Regions from separate parts of the Halomonas sp. HG01 genome, predicted to be linked through region 1. Evidence: predicted binding sites of a transcription regulator. Region 1 holds the regulator's gene; each other region holds the start of a gene.
What was found. Region 1 encodes FliA, which starts transcription of late flagellar genes. Its sites were predicted from a motif close to CTAAAGTTNNNNNNNNNNCNGCCGATA; they were not measured.
Positions count from the first base shown of each region.

Region 2: flgK (flagellar hook-associated protein FlgK) is a predicted target of FliA. The motif match lies at 3,748-3,774, and genes of this name have one in related genera.
Region 3: UN84_RS16015 (flagellar protein FlaG) is a predicted target of FliA. The motif match lies at 4,572-4,598, and genes of this name have one in related genera.

Region 1 is NZ_CP022134.1:2,113,021-2,119,789, forward strand. Features, by position in the region: gene UN84_RS10000 (hypothetical protein) at 1-541, shown strand, start outside; gene ahpF (alkyl hydroperoxide reductase subunit F) at 624-2,177, opposite strand; gene ahpC (alkyl hydroperoxide reductase subunit C) at 2,549-3,112, opposite strand; gene UN84_RS10015 (OmpA/MotB family protein) at 3,252-3,920, opposite strand; gene UN84_RS10020 (motility protein A) at 3,913-4,731, opposite strand; gene UN84_RS10025 (RNA polymerase sigma factor FliA) at 4,973-5,677, opposite strand; gene UN84_RS10030 (flagellar protein FlhE) at 5,717-6,106, opposite strand; gene UN84_RS10035 (hypothetical protein) at 6,103-6,639, opposite strand; gene flhF (flagellar biosynthesis protein FlhF) at 6,639-6,769, opposite strand, start outside.
Region 2 is NZ_CP022134.1:3,392,667-3,399,435, forward strand. Features, by position in the region: gene fliR (flagellar biosynthetic protein FliR) at 1-728, shown strand, start outside; gene flgL (flagellar hook-associated protein FlgL) at 831-2,054, opposite strand; gene flgK (flagellar hook-associated protein FlgK) at 2,073-3,716, opposite strand; gene flgJ (flagellar assembly peptidoglycan hydrolase FlgJ) at 3,823-4,839, opposite strand; gene UN84_RS16105 (flagellar basal body P-ring protein FlgI) at 4,839-5,906, opposite strand; gene UN84_RS16110 (flagellar basal body L-ring protein FlgH) at 5,985-6,659, opposite strand; gene flgG (flagellar basal-body rod protein FlgG) at 6,697-6,769, opposite strand, start outside.
Region 3 is NZ_CP022134.1:3,379,061-3,385,829, reverse strand. Features, by position in the region: gene fliI (flagellar protein export ATPase FliI) at 1-94, opposite strand, end outside; gene fliH (flagellar assembly protein FliH) at 105-842, opposite strand; gene fliG (flagellar motor switch protein FliG) at 835-1,836, opposite strand; gene fliF (flagellar basal-body MS-ring/collar protein FliF) at 1,826-3,568, opposite strand; gene fliE (flagellar hook-basal body complex protein FliE) at 3,816-4,145, shown strand; gene UN84_RS16015 (flagellar protein FlaG) at 4,156-4,509, opposite strand; gene UN84_RS16010 (methyl-accepting chemotaxis protein) at 4,765-6,384, shown strand; gene UN84_RS16005 (bifunctional diguanylate cyclase/phosphodiesterase) at 6,396-6,769, shown strand, end outside.

The DNA of each region.
Region 1 (6,769 bases):
CTCTTGCCTGATGCCTCTCTCGCTAAGCGCGCTGATGGGCATGACCCTCGCCACCCCGGCGCTGGCCGGCAGCTACAACGTCGACGACGCCCGAGCCCACGGCGACTGGCACTCGCTGGTGCTGCGGCTGGGGAACGAACGCCACGTGCGCGCCATCGAGCAGCACAGCTATAGCGACAGCGTGTTCAGCGTCAACGCCACGCCGGACGCCTGCGATCGCCCCTGGCTCGAGCTGCGCGTCGAGCTCGACGAGGTCCAGGCCGAGACCGGCACCGTCAACCGGGTACCGGTGGACCTGCTGATCGATGAGGGCTGGGTCCACCAGGGCCGGGCCGAGTTCATCACCGAGCGCGGCAACAGCGGCTTCTACGCGCGCCTGGTGCTGCCCGACACCGACGAGGTGCTCGACGAGATGCGCGGCGGCGAGACGCTACGCCTGCGCCTCCATCGCGCCGAGGACGACCACTGGTTCCTGGTCTTCAGCCTGGACGGCGCCGACGCCGCGCTGGCCCGCATGGAGACGCTCTGCCGCGCGGGGTGAGCCCTCGCCGTTATTCTCCCGCCCAACGCAGGACGCCCCCGCCGCAAAGCGGCGAGGGCGTCCCGCATGAACCGCGGGGCGATCAGCTGCGGATCAGGTGATCGAAGGCGCCCAGGGCGGCCTTGGAGCCCTCGCCCATGGCGATGACGATCTGCTTGTAGGGCACGGTGGTGACGTCGCCGGCGGCGAAGATGCCGGGCACCGAGGTCATGCCGCGCTCGTCGACCACGATCTCGCCGCGCTCGGAGAGTTCGATGGGCGAGTCCTTCAGCCACTCGGTGTTGGGCACCAGACCGATCTGCACGAAGACGCCCTCGAGGGCCAGCTCGCGCAGTTCCCCGGAGGCGCGCTCCTCGTAGGTCAGGCCGGTGACGCGGTTGCCGTCGCCGTTGACCTCGGTGGTGCGCGCGCCCTTGATCACTTCGACGTTGGGCAGGCTGGCGAGCTTCTTCTGCAGCACCTCGTCGGCGCGCAGTTCGTCCATGAACTCGATCAGCGTGACCTCGCCGACGATGCCGGCCAGGTCGATGGCCGCCTCGACGCCGGAGTTGCCGCCGCCGATCACCGCCACGCGCTTGCCCTTGAACAGCGGGCCGTCGCAGTGCGGGCAGTAGGCCACGCCCTTGTTGCGGTACTCGGCCTCGCCCGGCACGTTCATCTCGCGCCAGCGGGCGCCGGTGGCCAGCACCAGGGTCTTGCTCCGGAGGCTGGCGCCAGAGGCGAAGCGCACCTCGTGCTCGCCGCCCGGCTCGCCCGGGACCAGCTCGACGGCGCGCTGCAGGTTCATGATGTCGACGTCGTATTCCTTGACGTGCTCCTCCAGCGCCGCGGCCAGCTTGGGGCCCTCGGTGTGGGGCACCGAGATCAGGTTCTCGATCGACAGGGTGTCCAGCACCTGGCCGCCGAAGCGCTCGGCGGCCACGCCGGTGCGAATGCCCTTGCGCGCCGCATAGACGGCCGCCGCGGCGCCGGCCGGGCCGCCGCCGATCATCAGCGTATCGAAGGCGGGCTTTTCGTTGAGCTTCGCAGCCTCGCGCTCGGCGGCGCCGGTGTCGACCTTGGCCAGGATCTGTTCCAGGCTCATGCGGCCCTGATCGAAGGTCTCGCCGTTGAGGAACACGCTCGGCACCGACATCACCTCGCGGGCCTCGACCTCGTCCTGGAACAGGGCGCCGTCGATGGCGTCGTGGGAGATGCGCGGGTTGAGGATCGCCATCAGGTTCAGCGCCTGGACCACGTCCGGGCAGTTCTGGCACGACAGCGAGAAGTAGGTCTCGAAGTGCAGGTCGGCGTCGAGGGAGCGGATCTGCTCGATGACCTCGTCGCTGGCCTTGGGCGGATGGCCGCCCACCTGCAGCAGGGCCAGCACCAGGGAGGTGAACTCGTGACCCATGGGAATGCCGGCGAACACTACCCCAGTGGGCTCGCCGTCGCGGTGCAGGGCGAAGGACGGCACGCGCCGGTCGCTGCCCTCGGTGGACAGGGTGATCTTGTCGGAAAGGCCCGCGATCTGCTCGAGAAGAGCGTGCAGTTCCTTGGACTTGTCGCCGTCATCCAGGGTGGCGACCAGCTCAAAGGGTTGCGTGACCTTGCCAAGGTAGGCTTTCAGCTGTTGCTTCAGAGAGTCGTCCAACATAACGGCGGCAATCCTTGATGATATGTGACTCGCAGACACGACTTCCCCGTGCGGGTCGCGAAGCCTCGCGCCCGGGAGCGTGTCAGGAAAAACCGGAATCGGGCCCCGCCGGGACGTCGTCCCGATCTCGCTTGCGCGACTGGTTGGGCGATCGAGGCGCAGCGCCTCGGCGGGGTAACGGGGAGCGGGAAAATCCCGCCGGTCAGCGATCCAATAAAGGATGCGCAGATTTATGTCGCGAGCGATGAGAGACTGGCCGCCGCCGGAGCACAGCTCCCGGAGTGTAGCCCGCACATGAGAGGGCGACCGGGCCGGCGTGCCGGCACCGCCGGCGGTCAGGATATCGAGCGCAGCAATAAATCGGCGTGTCCTTAGATCTTGCCGACCAGGTCCAGGGACGGCGCCAGGGTCTCTTCGCCTTCTTCCCACTTGGCCGGGCAGACCTCGTTGGGGTTGGCGCGAACGTACTGGGCGGCCTTGACCTTGCGCAGCAGCTCTTCGGCGTTACGGCCGATGTTGCCGGCGTTCAGCTCGATGATCTGGATCTTGCCGTCCGGATCGACGACGAAGGTGCCACGGTCGGCGATGCCGGCTTCCTCGATCAGTACCTCGAAGTTGCGCGACACGACGTGGGTCGGGTCGGCCAGCATCGGGTACTGGAGCTTGCCGATGGTCTCGGAGCTGTCGTGCCAGGCCTTGTGGGTGAAGTGGGTGTCGGTGGACACGCCGTAGATCTCGACGCCCAGCGCCTTGAAGGCCTCGTAGTTGTCCTGCAGGTCACCCAGCTCGGTCGGGCAGACGAAGGTGAAGTCGGCCGGATAGAAGAAGAAGATGCTCCACTGGCCCTTCAAGCTCTCTTCGCTGACCTCGACGAAATCGCCGTTGTGATAGGCGGTGGCGTTGAACGGTTTGACTTCGGTGTTGAGCAGGGACATCGCGTCGCTCCTGTTTGAGTGCGTGTGTGGGGAAGACGCGATCAGAATACCCAGCCCCCTCTCATTGGTTAAATTGAATAGGGCGATGCTGACGATAGCCAAGAGCTAATCGATGCTTCTCGCTCCGCCTGCGTTCGCCTCAGGCGCCGGGCTCGGGCTCCTGCCAAACCAGCTCGACACGGCGATTGGCGGCGCGCCCCGCGGCATCGTCGTTGGCGGCCAGGGGCCGGGTGTCGGCGTAGCCGATGGCCCGCAGGCTGTCCCGCGCCACGCCTTCCTCGGCCAGCGCGCGCACCACGGCGCTGGCGCGCCCGGTGGACAGCTCCCAGTTGGAGGGGAAGCGCGAGGTGGCGATCGGCAGGCTGTCGGTGTGGCCCTCCACCGATATCTCGCCGCCGAGGTCGACCAGCCGCTCGGCGAGGTGCGAAAGCACCTGCCGGCCGCCCTCGGTGACCCGGGCGCGGCCGCTGTCGAACAGCAGCCGGTCCTCGATGCGCAGGGTCAGCCCCTGGTGGGTGCGCTCGACGCTGACGCCGTCCATGCCGAGCCCCTGGAAGCGCGGCTGCAGCCCGGCATGGCGCGGTCGGAGCCCCTCGCCCACCGCCAGCGCGGCCCGCATGGCCGGCGCGGCGATCTCACTTTTCTCGCTTTCCCCCTCCCCCGTGGCCAGGCTGCTCATGGAGAGCAGCAGCACGAACAGGGTGATCAGCAGGGTCAGGACGTCGAGATAGCTCATCAGCCAGCTCTCGCCTTCCTCGCCGCCCTGCCCGGGCGGCGCCAGCGCCTGGCGGGTATCGTGGTCAAGCACGCTGCCCGGCCTCCTCGCCGCTGGGAACGCCGCCCTTCGCCGGGTCACGGATCTCGTCGTGATAGTTGGCGACGAAGGAGTTCAGAGTCTCCTCGATGAAGGAGGGCAGACGCCGCTTGGTAATCAGCGAGATGCCCTCGAGAACCATGTTCATGGCGATCAGGCGCTCCTCGGTGCGCCGCTCGAGCTTCACCGCGATGGGCTTGAACACCAGGTTGGCCAGCAGGATGCCGTAGAAGGTAGTGAGCAGCGCTACCGCCATGCGTGGGCCGATGACGTTCAGGTCGCCGGCCTCCATCACCTCGAGCATGTTCACCAGCCCCACCAGGGTGCCGATCATGCCGAAGGCCGGGGCATAGGTGGCCATGGTGCGAAAGATCTGCGCCTCGGCGTGCTCGCGGGCCTTGAGCCGGGCGATGCGCCAGCGCAGCAGGTCGAAGATCTCCTCCTCCTTGGTGTTGGCGATGACCAGCTGGATACCGGTGCGGAGAAAGGGATTGCGGGCCTGCTCCAGGGCCGACTCCACGGCCCGCACGTCGCCCTTGAACCACAGCCGCGACATGTCCACCAGCTCCTTGATGTCGTCACGGATGTAGGTGTTCTCGCGGCGAAAGACGATGCCCACCAGGCGCACCACCCGCACCACCTCCTTGAGCGGATAGCTGATGAAGGTCGCGGCCAGGGTACCGGCGAGCACGATGGCAAGGCCCGGCAGATTGACGAAGCTCTGCGGCGACTCGGCGGTGAACAGCAGGACGCTCGCCAGCATCACGATGCTGGCCAGGATCCCGATCAGGGTGGACGGGTTCATGGGGGACTCCCTGTCGCGTTTCGACGATTAAGTGGATGACGTTCGTGGCCCGAGATACGGGCCGATGAGCGCCGGGGACAGGCCGATGCGAGGGGTTTTTGCCATGGATGGCAAAAGTAGCGCCCAGGGAAGGGTTCACAGCGCCCTCGCAGCGGTCTGGCGCCGGGAAAGCTCATTGCCTCCGAGCCCTGTCGCCATCCGGTGGATGGTTATCGGCCTCGACCGGCCAAGCTTGATGCGGTTAGTTGTCGCGCAGCTTCCCGCGCAGTCGCCCCACGGCCTGGCTGTGCAGCTGACAGACCCGGGACTCGGTGACGCCGAGCACGGCGCCGATCTCCTTGAGATTGAGCTCTTCCTGGTAGTAGAGCGCCATCAGCAGCTTCTCGCGCTCCGGCAGCGCCTCGATCGCCTCCACCAGCTGGGTGCGCTGCTGGTGGTCGATCAGCCGGGCGAAGGGCGTCTCGGCGACGCCGTCCTCCAGCAGCCGGCCCTCGCCGCCCTCGGCCATCAGCTCCTCGAAGGGCAGCAGCTGGCCGCTGTTGGTGTCGCTGAGCAGCCGGCGATAGCTCTCGAGGTCCATCTCCAGGGCCGCGGCGATCTCGGTCTCCTCGGCCGGGCGCCCCAGCTCCTGCTCGAGCCGGCGGGCGGCCTCGTCGGCGGCCCGGGCGTTGCGCCGCACGCTGCGCGGCAGCCAGTCGCGGCTGCGCAGCTCGTCGAGCATGGCGCCGCGGATGCGCTGGCTGGCGAAGGTGGCGAAGCTCGCGCCCTGGGACGAATCGAAACGCCCCAGCGCCTCCAGCAGGCCCACGGTGCCGGCCTGGATCAGGTCGTCCAGCTCGATGCTCGCCGGCAGACGCACCTGCAGCGCCAGCGCCTGACGGCGCACCAGCGGCAGGTAGTCATCCAGCAGCGCGTCCTGTTCGATCTTGCCTTGTGCTGTGTACATGGCTCAGCCTCGCCTCTCTGCTCTCACGGGCCTTGGGCCTTACTGAAAGTTCACGATCACCTGCAGCCTCTCGACCGCCAGCGGGGCCTGCCCCGGCAGCGGCGAGAAGCGAAAACTCAGCGGCTCGCCGGCGGGCAGTCCCGCCAGGGCCGTGCTGCGCCCGCGTGGGGCCGGCAGCGTCACGCAGCCGGCCGGATGGCAGAGCCGCGCGTGCCCGCCCTGGCCGGGCGGCGTACGGAAGCGCCAGCGCACCTCGCGGATGCGGCCCTCGGTGCCGGCGGGCGGCGTCAGCGCCTCGCTGGCGGTCTCCCGACCGACGATCGCGGCACGCACCGAGGGCGCCTCGGCCACCCAGCTGCCGGCGGCGTGGGCCGTCGGGACGAAACCGGCGAGGGCGGCGAGCGCCCCGAGCATCAGGCGGCGCCTCATGCCAGCACCAGCAGGTCGATGCCGAAGTAATGCCCAGCGGCCTGGCGCAGGTTGTCGAGCAGCCCGCGGCGCGGCATCCCCGGCGGATGCACGGCGATCAGGCGCCGCGGCCCGCCGCCTTCCGCCAGCCGGCCGAGCACGCCCAGTGCGCGGCGAAAGGCCTCGCCGTCGGCGCCCACCCACAGCGCCCAGCGCGGCTGCTCTTGAGCCAGCACGGCCAGATGCGGGCTCGAGATGGCCACGGGTACCACCTTCCAGCGCCGCGGGTCGCCGACCCAGCGCCGTCCTCGCTCGGCCCAGTGATCGAGCAGCGCGGTCACTCGCTCGGCCTGTTCCGGCGCGGTGCTCGGCAGCCCCACCACCACCAGGGTGGTCGGCGATGTCTCGACGCCTGCCGCCTCGCGCCGCGATGCCTCCGTGCCCGATGTCACGGAGGGCGCCGGCTCGGACGCGGGGTCGCTTCCGGCCTCGGCGGCCGGGCGATCGAGGCTGGCCGCCCAGGCGCGCAGCCCCGCGGCCTGATCGCCGGCCATCACCGCAGCCCCTCCAGGCCGGCGGCGCCGACGTGGCGAATGGCATCCCGCGCCGTCAGCAGCTGCAGCAGCGCCTCCAGCAGGGCGCCCTCGCGGCGACGGCGACGGCCGCCCAGCAGCGCCAGCAGAT
Region 2 (6,769 bases), 1.3 Mb from region 1:
TCAGCGGGCTGATGCTGACCTCGCCGCTCTGGGGGCACTCCAGCGTGCCACGCCAGGCCAAAATCGCCCTGGCCGCCTCGCTGACCGTGGTGATGGTCCCGGTGCTGCCGGCGATGCCGAGCGTGCCGCTGTTCTCCTGGGCGGGGCTCGGCATCGTCATCGAGCAGCTGCTGGTCGGCGCCGCCATGGGCCTGGTGATGCGCGTCACCCTGGTGGTGGTACAGGCCACCGGTGAATTCATCGGCCTGCAGATGGGCTTGGCCTTCGCCACCTTCTTCGACCCGGCCAGCGGCACCAACATGATGGTGCTGTCGCGCATCCTGTACACGATCACGCTGCTGATGTTCCTGGCCCTCAACGGCCACCTGATGGTGCTCGAGCTGCTGGCCTCGAGCTTTCAGACCCTGCCCATCGGCCTGGGGCGCTACGACCCCGCCGCCTTCGAGATGCTGGCCCGCTACGGCGGCACCATCTTCTCCTTCGGCATGCTGCTGGCCCTTCCGCTGGTGGCGGCGCTGCTGATCATCAACCTGGGGCTGGGCATCCTCAACCGCTCGGCGCCCCAGCTCACCGTGTTCAACATCGGCTTCCCGGCCTCGCTGACGGTCGGGGTGGTGCTGCTGATGGTGCTGATGACCGACCTGGGCCGGGTCCTGCAACGACTGTTCGGACAGGGCCTCACCTTCTTGAGTGAATTCCTGCAGGTGCTGGCGCCGCTGAGCGGCTGAGTCGCCTCTTACTGCCAACAAAAAACCGCCCTGTCGTGGGACGACAGGGCGGGGAAAGGGATCATGGGCAGGGAAGACCATGACCGGCAGGCAAGGGCAGGATCAGAGGTACTGGAAGAGCGACATGCCCTTCATGTTGGCGAAGGTCTGCTGGGACGCCTGCAGGCCGACCTGACGCAGGCTGTATTCGGAGATCGCTGCGGCATAGTCGAGATCAACCAGATCGGACCGGGTCTGCTCGTAGTTCAGGGTGCGGTTGCTGCTGACGCCATCCACCACGTCCAGCTCGTTGAGCCGCGCGCCCATGGAGGCGCGCACCGTCAAGACATTGTCCAGGCTATTGTCCAGCTCGCGCATGGAGGTGCTCAGAGTATTGCCGAGCGCGGCCCGCTCCGCTTCGGTGCCGGCCGGGCTTTCCAGCACGGATATCGCGTTCTCCAGGGTGGTGAAGAGGTCGGTATTGCCCTGATCGGCGGGCTTCACCGCGATGCTGTCGCCGTCAACGGGCTGACCGTCCAGCTCCATGGACAGGCCTTCGAACGCGATCCGCGTACCTTCTTCACCGGGCGAATAGGCGCCATCGGCCACCCTGTCGCCATCACCGTTCAACACCTCGTAGGTGAACCCCGACGCCTCGTCACCGGTGAAGGTGATGGTATAGGGCTGGTCGGCGTCGACTGCCTCATCGTCCAGCACCTGGGGGCCGGAGAAGGTGACGCCACCGGCATTGCCGGCCTCAGCAGCGGCCACATGACCGGCGCCGCCGGGCACGCTCTGGAAGATCGCCTGCCCGCTGTCGCTGACCTCCATCAGCCGCGAGGCATCGATGCGCTGCCGGCGCACCTCGCTGTCACCCACGTACTCGACCTCGCCACCGTTGCCCTTGACGAAGGGCGCGCTGCTGTCGCTGTAGCCGCCGAACAGGTAGGTGCCGTTGCCATCGGTGGCGTTGGCCTGGCCCAGCAGGGTCTCGTAGATGCCACTCAACTCCGAGGCCACGGACTGCCGATCCGCATCGCTGAGGGTGCCGTTCGATGCTTGAACCAGCAGGGTCTTGGCACTGGTGATCGCATCGCTGACGCTGTTGAGCACGCTCTCGCCCTGGGACAGCGAGTTACGGGCGCTGACGCGGGAGTCTGTGTGCTGCTCGGTGACGGCCAGCGACTGACTGACGCCCACGGCCCGAGCGGCCGCCTGGGGATCGTCGGACGGGCTCGTCACCCGGCGACCGCTGGCGATCTGCTGGCTGACGTCGTTGAACTTGGCCTGCTGCTGATTGAGCGAGCCGACGCTCTGATTGAAGATGGTGAGGGTACTGATGCGCATCTCGTGAGACTCTCCCTATCAACCGCGCAGACCGAGCACGGTGTCGAGCACCGAGGTGGCGGTATCGATGACCTTGGCGTTGGCCTGGTAGTACTGCTGGTAACGGATCAGGTTGGCCGCCTCTTCATCCAGGTTGACCCCGGACTCGGACTGCTGGACGGCCTCCAGCTGCTGGCTGAGCCCCTGCTGGGCCTCCAGATTGACCTGGACGATATTGGTCCGGTTGCCGACGTCGCTGACCAGGGAGGCATAGGCCTCGCTCAGCGAGGCCGAACCGCCCACCACGCTCTTCTGCTGAAGATCCTGCAGGGCCAGGGCGTTCTCGTTGTTCCCAGAGCCGCCCCCCGGACCGGCCGCGGCGATCCTGTCGGTATCGCCGATGGCGCTCTCCAGGCCACCCGCGGCACGACGAACCGGCTGGACCACGAAGCGATCGTTGTCGGCCAGGCCGGCAGGATCGTCGAAGCTCAGGGTCAGGCCGCCGAAGCTCAGCTCGCCGCCGGCATAGTCGACGTCGGCGGCCTCCAGTACGGCCCCGGTGTCCTCGCGCACCACCTCGAAGGCCGGCGCCGCGGCGTCGGTGACGCGCACCGTATAGTCGGTGGCCTTGAGCTGATCGATGCTGTCGGCATCGAAGGCCGCCCCGGCGATCTCGGCGGTGCCCGTGTTGCGCTCGGCCGAGAAGGCTCGCGGCTCACCGATACTGAAGAACTCGCCGCCCGCGTCGCCGTTCAGGTCGATGCCTTCGGCATGCTGTCGGTTGACCGCCACCGCCAGCGAGACCGCCATCTGGCCGATCTGGTTCTGGGTCTTGTCCAGGGTCTCGGCTCGGAAGTCCATCAGCCCGCCCAGAGTCCCGCCGCTGATGGCGTCCTTGTCCAGGGCTCGGACGTTGCCGCTGGAGTCCGGATAGCCGACCACGGTGCGCTGAGGATCTTCCGGCGAGGCCATGGCTTCCAGCTTGAAGCTGCGATCGCCCATCACCAACGGCTGGCCATTGGGCAGGCTGACGTTGTAGGACTTGCCGTCCTGGATGTTGAGCCGCAGGTCCATGCGCTCGCTGAGCTCGTGGACCAGCTGGTCGCGCTGGTTGAGCAGCGCATTGGGCGCCTCGCCCTGCTTGGCACGTGCCAGAGCGATCTCGCGGTTGATCGAGCCCAGCTGCTCGGTGGTGTTGTTGATCTGGGTGACCTCGTCCTCGATCTGGCCGTTGATGCCGTTCTGCATGTCCTGGAGGTAGCCGTCGAAGGAGCGGAACTGGGCGCTCAGGGTATCCGCCGAGCCGAGCACGCCCTGGCGGGCGGCCGGGTCGGAGGGTGCGCTGGCCAGGTCCTCCATCGAGGAGAAGAAGTCCTGCATCAGCGGCGAGAGCCCGGCGGCCTCGTCGGCCAGCAGGTTGTCGATCTGCTCCACCTGGGTGCCGTAGGTTTCCAGCGCGCTGGTCTTGCTGGTGGCGTCATTCAGCTGGTCGGCGACATAGCGGTTGAACTGGCGCTGGATATCATTGACCTGCACCCCGCCCGTGCCCGTGCCGCTCTCCCCCAGCACGGTCACCTCGCGGTTGTAGCCGGGCGTGTAGACGTTGCTGATGTTGTTGCTGGTGGACGCCAGGGCGTTCTGGGCGGCGTTGAGGCCGCTGAGGCCGGTGGAGAAGATGCTCATGACAGATGTTCCCTTTTGCCGATTCTCTGGCTATCGGCCGCGGCGGGCCGGACTTGAGGCCGAATGTCCTTGAGCCGGGGACTGAAAGCCCCCGGGAAAATGCCGATCAGCGTGACGCCAGTCGCTGGCCCTCGGGCAGTGGCCCCAGGGTGTCCATGACCGCGATCAGCTTGTCGGCATAGGCCGGGTCGGTGGCATAACCGCCGCGCTGCAGGGCCCGGGCCGCCTGGTCGGGCGTCGCGGCCGAACTGACGCCGGCATAGCGAGGATTGTCGCCGATCAGACGGGCGTAGTCGGCGAACGCTGCCTGGAAGGAGTCATAGACGCGGAAGCGATCGCGCACCGCCTGGCGACGGCCGTCGATCACCTCATGGGTCAGGATCTCGGTGGTCTCGCCCTGCCAGCGGCTGCCGGCCTTGATGCCGAACAGGTTATGGCTGTTGCCGCCGTCGGCGGTGGGAATCTCGCGCCGCCCCCAGCCGGTCTCCAGCGCCGCCTGGGCGAGGATCAACTCGGCCGGCACGCCGCTCTCGCGGCTGGCCTCACGGGCCGGGCCGGCGAGCCTGGCCAGGAAGGCCTGAACGTGCTCGGGCCGGTCCGCCATCGCGGCCGGATCCGCCACGGCGGACGCCGGCTCATCCACGCCGGTCTGAAGCGCCTCGAGGAAGGAGGTCGGCGCCGATGACGCGTCACCCTCGGCCCGCGCGCCAGTGTCCGGCTCGGCCATCAGCGCATCGGTCAGCGGGCGCGGCGTGCCGCGGGGAATCCCGGCGATCAGCGCCTCGATGTTGCGGTGACTCGAGGCCGAGGCATCGCGCCCGCCGACCGAGCCCTCGAGCTGGGCCACCAGCTGGTCGGCCAGCCCCAGGCCACGCTCGGCCACGCTCTGCGACCACTGCTTGTCGAGCATCTCCTGATACATGTCGCCGGCCTGGCTCTGGAGCAGCCCCGAGGTCGGCACCGCCTCGCGCATGCTCTTGACCATCATCTGCACGAACAGGGCCTCGAACTGCTGGGCGGCGCCCTTCAGGCCCTCGCCGGAATCATTGTGCTTGAGGCGCTCCAGGCCCTGGATGTCCAGGGCGAACTGGCCGCGGGCGGTGTCGGGAGCATCCAGGCTCATCAGATGATCTCCAGTTCGGCGCGCAGCGAGCCCGCTTCCTTGAGGGCCTCGAGGATCGACATCAGGTCGTTGGGCGTGGCACCCAGGGAGTTGAGCGCGTCGACCACCTCCATCAGGTCCGCGCCCTCGACGACCTTGAGGGTGCCGGGCTGCTGCTGGATGCTGATCTCGGCATCCTGGGTCACCACGGTCTGGCCGTTGCCGAACGGGTTCGGCTGGCTGACGTCCACGTCGCTGTCGATGACGATCGACAGGTTGCCCTGGGCCACCGCTGCCCGGCGCAGGGTCACCTGGCCGTTGAGCACCACCGACCCGGTCCGCGAGTTGAGTACCACGCGGGCCGGCTCCTCGGTGGGCGTGACCTGGACGTTCTCGACCCGGGCCATGAAATTGACCCGCGCGTTGGGATCGAGCGGGCCGTCCAGGGCGATCACCCGGGCGTTGCGGGCCGAGGCCACGACACGACCGAACTCCTGGTTGATGGCGCTGACCGCCCGCTGGGCGGTGCCGAAGTCGTCGGTCTGGAGCTGCAGCTCGAGCAGTCCGCCGTTGGCGCCCAGGTCGAGGGGCACCTCGCGCTCCACGGTGGCGCCGTTGGCGATGCGCCCCCCGCCCTGCTGGTTGACCTGCACGCTGGAACCGCCGGCCGCTGCCCCCGCACCACCGACCAGCAGGTTGCCCTGGGCCAGGGCGTAGACGCTGCCGTCGGCGCCCTTCAGCGGGGTCATCAGCAGGGTGCCGCCGCGCAGGCTGTCGGCGTTGCCCACCGAGGACACCACCACGTCGAGGTTCTGCCCGGGGCGGGCGAAGGCCGGCATCTCGGCCGTGACCATCACCGCCGCCACGTTGCGCAGCTGCATGTTGGTGCCCGCCGGCACGGTGATGCCGAGCTGGGAGAGCATGTTGGTCAGGCTCTGGCCGGTGAAGGGCGCCTGGGTGGTGCGGTCGCCGGTGCCGTCGAGGCCGACCACCAGGCCGTAGCCGACCAGGGCGTTGTCGCGCACGCCGGCGAAGCTGGCCAGCTCTCGCAGTCGCTCGGCCTGGGCCGGCAGTGCCAACAGGATCATCGCCACGAAGGCCAGCCCGGAGGCCAGCCGCGGAAGTGCGCCCAGCGCGCGTCGAGTGCCGGTCATCATGCCACTCTCCTAGAAGGGCGAGACGTTGAGGAAGAAGCGCTGCAGCCAGCCCATGTGCTGCGCCTCGTTGATGTAGCCGTCGCCGACGTACTCGATGCGGGCGTCGGCCACCGAGGTCGAGGGCACGGTGTTCTCGCCGGTGATGTCGCGGGGATTGACCACCCCGCCGAAGCGGATGAACTCGGTGCCCTGGTTGATGGCGATCTGCTTCTCGCCGCGCACCCGCAGGTTGCCGTTGCCCAGCACGTCGATCACGGTCACGGTGATGGTGCCGGTGAAGGAGTTGTTGGCCTGGGAGCCACCGCCGCCCTGGAAGTCGCTCTCCCCGGAGACATCGAAGCCGTACTCCGCCAGGGTATCGAGGGCATCCGGCAGCTGGGCCAGCTCGAGGCTGGACGAGCCGTTGCGGTCGGCGTTCGAGCGGGCGTTCTTGCTGGCGCTGACCTGTTCGTCCAGCACGATGGTCAGGATGTCGCCGATCATCCGCGGACGACGATCCTCGAACAGCGGCTGATAACCGCTGCGCGGCTGGTAGATGGCCCCGTTGGCGCGCGCCATCGGCCGCTCCGGAATCTCGATCCGCTCCTGCTCGCCGACCACCGAGGCGTGGGGAATCTGCGCACAGCCCCCCAGCACCGCCAGTGCCACGACCAGCAGCCAGCGCCATGCACCACCCGGAATCATCCCGCTCATGCCCTCGCCCTCCGGTCCATCACTCGCCTCACAGCTGGGCCAGGCGCGAGAGCATCTCGTCGCTGGTCTGCACGGCCTTGCTGTTGATCTCGTAGGCACGC
Region 3 (6,769 bases), 1.3 Mb from region 1:
GGCTGGTCGGCAGCGGCTCGATGCGCCGGCGCACGCCGCGGAGGGCGCGCTGCCAGCTGGCCTGGTGGCGGTTGGTGGGAGCGGTGTCGTTCATCGCGGTCGACTCACGCCTCGTCTTCGTCGGTGTCGGTCGGCGGCTGGCGCCGGCGCAGCTGGTCCTGGATCGCCTGCCAGCGGGTCTCCCAGGTGGCGTCCAGCTCGCCGCGCTCGCTGGTCACCCGGCAGCCGCCGCGGCTGAGCTGGTCGTCGGGCTGGAGTCGCCAGCCGGCGGCCTCCAGCTCCTCGCCCAGGTGTTGCGTGACCAGCTCGAGGTCGCGGGGATGCAGCCACAGGCGCTGCTGGCCGATCAGCGGCGGCTCGCTGTGGAGCAGCTCGCGGATCAGCGTCAGCACCTGCTCGGGGCGCGCCTCGAGGGCGTCGCCGGCGAGCTGGCGGCCGGTGGTCAGGGCCAGGTCGACCAGGTCTTCGGACAGGGCCTCGTCCAGATCGGCCAGGGCTTCCTCGAAGTGGCGGGCCAGCGGCAGCAGCGGCGCGAGCGACTCCTCGAGGCGCTGCTCCAGCTCCTCGCGAGCCTGCCGGCGGCCTTCCTCGAGGCCCTGGGCCAGTCCTTCGGCGTGGCCGGCCTCGCGTCCCTCGCGCAGGCCCTCCTCGCGGGCTTCCTGCCGGGCCTGCTCGCGCAGCTGCTCGAGGGCCTGCTGCTGGCGACGGGCCTCCGCCTCGCGGGCCTGTCGGGCGGCGGCCCTGGGGTCTGGTGTCGAGGCCGCCTTCGGCTCGGGCTGACGCAGCTCGCCCATGCGCCAGCGGCGCCAGGGCGTCTCGTCGTTCCAGCCGGCCTCAGACATAGGTGTCGTCTCCGCCGCTCAGCACGATCTCGCCGGAGTCGGCCAGGCGGCGCACCACCTGGAGGATGGCCTTCTGCTCGGCCTCCACTTGGGAAACGCGGATCGGCCCGCGGCCCTCCATGTCCTCGCGCAGCAGGTCGGCGGCGCGCTGGGACATGTTGCGCAGGAACTTGTCCATGAGCGTCTCGGGCGAGCCCTTGAGCGCGACCACCAGCGAGTTGGTATCGATCTCCTTGAGCACCATCTGGATGCTGCGGTCGTCGAGGTCGACCATGTTCTCGAACAGGAACATCTCGTCGATGATCTTCTGCGCCAGGTCCTCGCTGTGCGAGCGAACGGTCTCGATGGCGGCTTCTTCCTGGTTGCTGTTCATCAGGTTGAGGATCTCGGCCGCGGTGCGGGCACCGCCCATCTTACTGCGCTTGAGGTTCTGGCCGTCGAGCATGCCGGTGAGTACCTCGGTGAGCTCCTGCAGCGCCGCCGGCTGCACGCCGCTGAAGGTGGCGATGCGCAGCACCACGTCGTTGCGCAGCTTGTCGTCGAACGCTTCCAGCACGTCCGAGGCCTGGTGCCGCTCCAGGTGGATCAGGATCGTGGCGATGATCTGCGGGTGCTCGTCGCGGATCAGCTCGGCCACCATCGAGGCTTCCATCAGGTTGAGCGCGTCGATGCCGGAGTTGTTGCCGGCGCTCTCCATGACGTCCTCGATCAGGCTCGAGGCGCGCTCGCTGCCCAGCGCCTTGGTCAGCACCGAGCGGATATGGTCGCTGGAGTTGAGGTTCAGCGCGATGAATTCCTCGGTCTCGTTGCTGAAGTCCTGCAGCACCTGGCGCATTTCCTCGTGGGAGACCTGGCTCATGGTGGCCATCTCCATGCTCAGCGCCTGCACCTCCTTGTTGGACATGTGCTTGAAGACCTCGGCGGCGCTGTCCTCGTCGAGGGCCAGCAGCAGGATGGCGCTGCGGCGCAGGCCGGTCATCGCATTACTCGTCATGTTTGTTCATCCAGCCGCGAACGATCATGGCCACCATGCTCGGGTCCTCCTGGGCCATCTCGCGCAGATCATTGAGGTTGGCTTCGTAGGTCGTGGCGCGACGCTTGCGACGCCGCGAGGCCGGGCTCTCTTCGTTCGCCGCTTCATCGTCGTGATCCTCGTCGGCCGCGCGGTCGTGCTCGTCGTCCTCGTCGCCGCCCACGCGGGCCTGGAAGCCGGGCGATGCCGGCAGGCTGGCCGGGGCGGGCTGTTCGGTGTAACGGCGGATGAAGGGCCGCAGGATCAGCAGATAGAGCAGCAGCAGGGCGATGCCCACCAGCAGGTAGCGGCCCAGGGCGAAGGCCAGCTGCTGGACGTCGCTGCGCTGCCACCAGGCCGGCTCGCTGGCCGCGTCGTCCCCGGCGGCGAAGGCGCTGTTGACCACCGCGACCTGGTCGCCGCGGGCGTCGGAGTAGCCCATGGCCTGGCGTACCAGACGCTCGATCTGCGCCATCTCCTGTTCGTCGAGCGGCGCGGGAACGAGCTCGCCGGTGTCCTCGTCGAGGCGTTCGCGATAGTTGACCACCACGGCGGCGGAGAGGCGTTCGACCCCGCCGCGGCGATGCTGGACGTGGGAGACCTGGCGATCGACCTCATAGTTGATGACGTCATCACGACTCAGGCGCTGCTCGGTCGTCGTGCCGCCCTCTTCGTCGTTTGCCTGGTCCTGCTCGGCGTCCTCGCCCTGGGCATCGATCGGGGAGGGGGCCGCGCCGGGGGGCGTGTTGCTGAGCGCACCGGGAATGCCCTGGGCCAGATCGCCGTTGCCGTTGACGTTGAGGCTGGTCTGGCGGCTGCGCACCGCGGCCTCGTTGGGCGGCTGGTTGGGGCCGTAGCGTTCGGAGGTCTCCTCGCGTCGGGAGAAGTCGACCTGGGCGGTGACCTGGGCCTTGACGTTACCGCGGCCGAGGATCGGCGCCAGGATGGTCTCGATGCGGCGCTGGTAGGCGCGTTCCACTTCGGCGACGTAGTCGAGCTGGGTGCCGTCGAGCCCCGAGCCGCCGCCATCGGGCGTGGAGAGCAGTCGGCCGCTCTGGTCGACCACCGTGACCGCATCGGCGGCCAGGTCGGGGACGCTGCTGGCGACCAGATGCACGATGGAGGCCACCTGGCCCTCGCCGAGGGTGCGGCCGGGCTGCAGGTTGAGCACCACCGAGGCCTTGGCCGGCTCGCGCTGGCGCACGAAGACCGAGTCCTTGGCCAGCGCCAGGTGTACCCGCGCGCCGGCCACCGGGCCGAGCGATTCCATGGAGCGGGCGAGCTCGCCTTCGAGACCGCGCTGGTAGTTGACCTGCTCGGCGAACTGGCTGATGCCGAAGGCCTGGTTCTCCATCAGCTCGAGGCCGACGTTGCCGCCGCGTGGCAGGCCCTGTTCGGCCAGCTGCAGGCGCAGGCTGTGGACCCGGTCGCCGGGCACCATCAGCGCCTGGCCGCCGGCGCTGAACTCGTAGGGGATGCCGCGGCTGTCGAGCTCGCTGATGATGCTGCCGCCGTCGGCTTCGCTGAGGTTGCTGAACAGCACCCGATAGTCTGGGCTGCGCGCCCACAGCAGCAGCGCCACCGCGATGGCGACCACGGCCGCGCCGACGATCAGCAGGGCGATCAGGGGGCTGCCGCGCAGCTGCCGGGACAGCTGCGCGAAGGGAGAGGTCTGGGCCTGTTGGCCGCCGGTGGCGGAGGCGCCACTGCTCATGCGGGCCTCCCGTCGGAGATGACGCCTGGACCCTGGGCTCTAGATGAAGGCATCGACTGCGTTCCCGTCCGTCGCGATTCGCCGCCCGTCCGGGGCGGAACTGTGATGACGGCCATTATCCGCAGGGGGTGTCACGCCAAAGGTATGAAAAACCCGAGTTTTGCGCGTCAATTGCCGGCATGGTGGCCAAGGGCGCGCTGCTAGCCTTGGCTTCCATCGATCACCATGTCCATCACAGGGGTTCCCGATGAGTTCACCCGCTCTCGCCTCGGCACTCGCCCAGATGCAGTCGCTGGCCACCCAGGCCGGCGGTGAGGCCGCCAAGGGGCAGCAGCTCGACACCGCCGTGGGCAACGGCGGCTTTGCCGGCGAGCTTCAGTCCTCGATCCAGCGCATCAACGAGCTCAAGCTCCAGGCCGCCGACTCGGCCAAGGCCTTCCAGGCCGGCGAGCCGGGCGTCGAGCTCAACGACGTCATGGTCGACATGCAGAAGGCCAGCGTCGCCTCGGAAATGGGGCTCCAGGTCCGCAACCGCCTGGTGACGGCCTATAAGGACATCATGAACATGCAGGTCTGATCGCGCTCGATCAGGCCTCCAGATCGATCAGCCTGCCCTGAAGTTCCTCCAGATGCTCGGCGACGCGCATCACCTCCTCGGCAGGGATCTGGCGAATCAGTTCGCGGGTGTCCCGGTCCACCAGGCGAGTGACCACTCGCGAGGTGGTCTCGCTGAGCTCGAATTCCACCCCGTAGGGGCGCATCACCTCATTGATCCGCTGCACCGGTGCGACCAGCTCGCCCTGGTTCACCGATCCTGTGGCGGCGGTTTCCTCGGGCGGCAGCCAGCCGGCCAGGACCTGCTCCACCCGGCGGCGCGGCGTGCTGCCGTCGGGGGTTTGGGTCGTGCGACTCGCGCTGATCTCGTTAACGGCATCTGACATGGAAGACGCTCCTTCTCGATAAGGGTCTCTCGTTGAGCATGAGGGTTGGACACGGAGCGAGTTATCGGCTGCGGACGAGATATCTTGAATGGCAGCGATAGCGTGAGATGCCTTTTGTTTCGCTGCCATTCATGGAAGAAGTCGACGAAATCTTAATGTCATAAATCGCTGATATAACGCCGGGCATGCCTTCCTGCGGGCCCGGTGCCCGCCCCTTCATCAGCGACAGGTTTTCCGATGCGCCTCCTCGATCGAATGACCATCCGATTCAGCTGGTTCCTGGTGCTGATCGCCTTCACCGCGATCATCCTCGGTACCGGAGCCCTCGGCCTCTACGCCAACCACCACGGCCGCAGTGCCTTCGACACGCTGCGCGACGTCCAGGTCGCCCAGTCCCGGGCACTGAACCGCGCCTACATCGCCACCCTGCGCGCCCAGGTGGCGATGGATCGCGCCGCTCACCTGGTGCGGGTGCCTTCCTTCGACCGCCCGGGGCCCATCCTCGAACAGGCCGAGCGCCACATGGATCAGGCCAAGGCGGCCTTCGAGCGCTTCCAGGCGCTGCCAGTGGCCGAGTCGCAACAGGAGGCCCGCGAGGCGCTGGCCTCACGCTTCCAGTCGCTGTTCAGTACCGGGCTCTCGCTGCAGCTCATGCTGCTGCAGGAGGGGGACGCGGGCGGCTACGATTCCGGCCAGTCCCGGGTCAGCGACATGAGCCAGGCCTTCATGGACGGCGCCGATGCCTTCTTCGCCGGTGCCGTCGAGCGTGGGGACGGTCTGGCCGAGCGCTTCTCGGCGGTGGCCGGCTGGCTGAACCTGGCGCTGCTGGCGGCGTTGGGCGGCGCCCTGGCCATCGTGCTGGTGGTGATCTGGGGCGTGCGGGCCAACGTGCTCCGGCCGCTGTCGCGGATGATCGCGCATTTCCGGCGCATCGCCGACGGCGACCTGGCCACCCTGGTGGAGGCGCGCAGCAACAACGAGATCGGCCAGCTGTATCGCGAGCTCGACGGCATGCGCCGGGCGCTCGCCACCACCGTGGCACGGGTGCGCCACGGCAGCGACCGGGTGCTGGACGGTGCCGGCGACATGAGCGAAGGCAACCAGGAGCTGGCCTCGCGGACCCGGCAGCAGGCCGCCGCCCTGGAGCAGACCACCGCCAGCCTGGACGAGATGACCGCCTCGGTGGCCGACAACGCCACCCATGTGGGCGAGGCCAACCGGCTGGCCGAGCAGGCCACCGGCAAGGCCCGCCAGGGCGGCGAGGTGGTGGCCGATTTCGTCGCCACCATGGATGATATCCATGCCCGCTCGCAGCGGATCGGCGAGATCGTCGGCATGATCGACGACATCGCCTTCCAGACCAATCTGCTGGCGCTCAACGCTTCGGTGGAGGCGGCGCGAGCCGGCGAACATGGCCGCGGCTTCGCCGTGGTGGCCGGCGAGGTGCGCTCGCTGGCCTCGCGCTCGGCGGGCGCCGCCCGCGAGATTCGCGATCTGATCGAGGCCTCGCGCAGCAGCGTGGAGCGCGGCAACGGCCTGTCGCGCCGGGCCGGCGAGGACATGACCGGCATCGTCGCCGCCATCCAGGGCGTCAGTGAACGGGTCGACCAGATTGCCCACGCCTCCGACGAACAGCGCCAGGGCCTCGAGCAGGTCAATCAGGCCATGCACCAGATGGGCAGCGTGACCCAGCGCAACCGCGACATGGTCGAGCGCGCCGAGCGGACCGCCGCGACCCTGGAGGAAGAGGCCGAACGCATGCGGGGCTTCACGGCAGGCTTCACCCTGGCGACGGCGGAGGCGCCGACGCCCGAGGACGACGCGACGGAGCCGGCCTCGTCCGACCCTCGCGCACTGGAGGCCATGCCGGCCTGAGGGGGCATTGCATGCAGGATGACCACGACGTTTCAGCGGCGGTGTCAGAACACCGGGTGACGGCCGAACAGGTCGACGAGCTGGCGCGGATACTCGACGAGGGCGCGATCACGCCGCTGTTCCAGCCCATCGTCGATGCCGGCTGCCAGGGGATCTTCGGCTACGAGGCGCTGGCACGCGGCCCCGCGGGGTCGCCGCTGCACTCGCCGGTGGCGCTGTTCGACTGCGCTCGGGAGACAGGACGCCTGCTGGAGCTGGATCTGCTTTGCCGCCGTCGGGCCATCGAGGCCTTCGCGCGATGCGGGCTGCCCGGACGGCTGTTTCTCAACGTCATGCCGGCTTCGCTGCTCGAGCGAGACTTCCGCGAGGGCCTGACCCGTGCCTA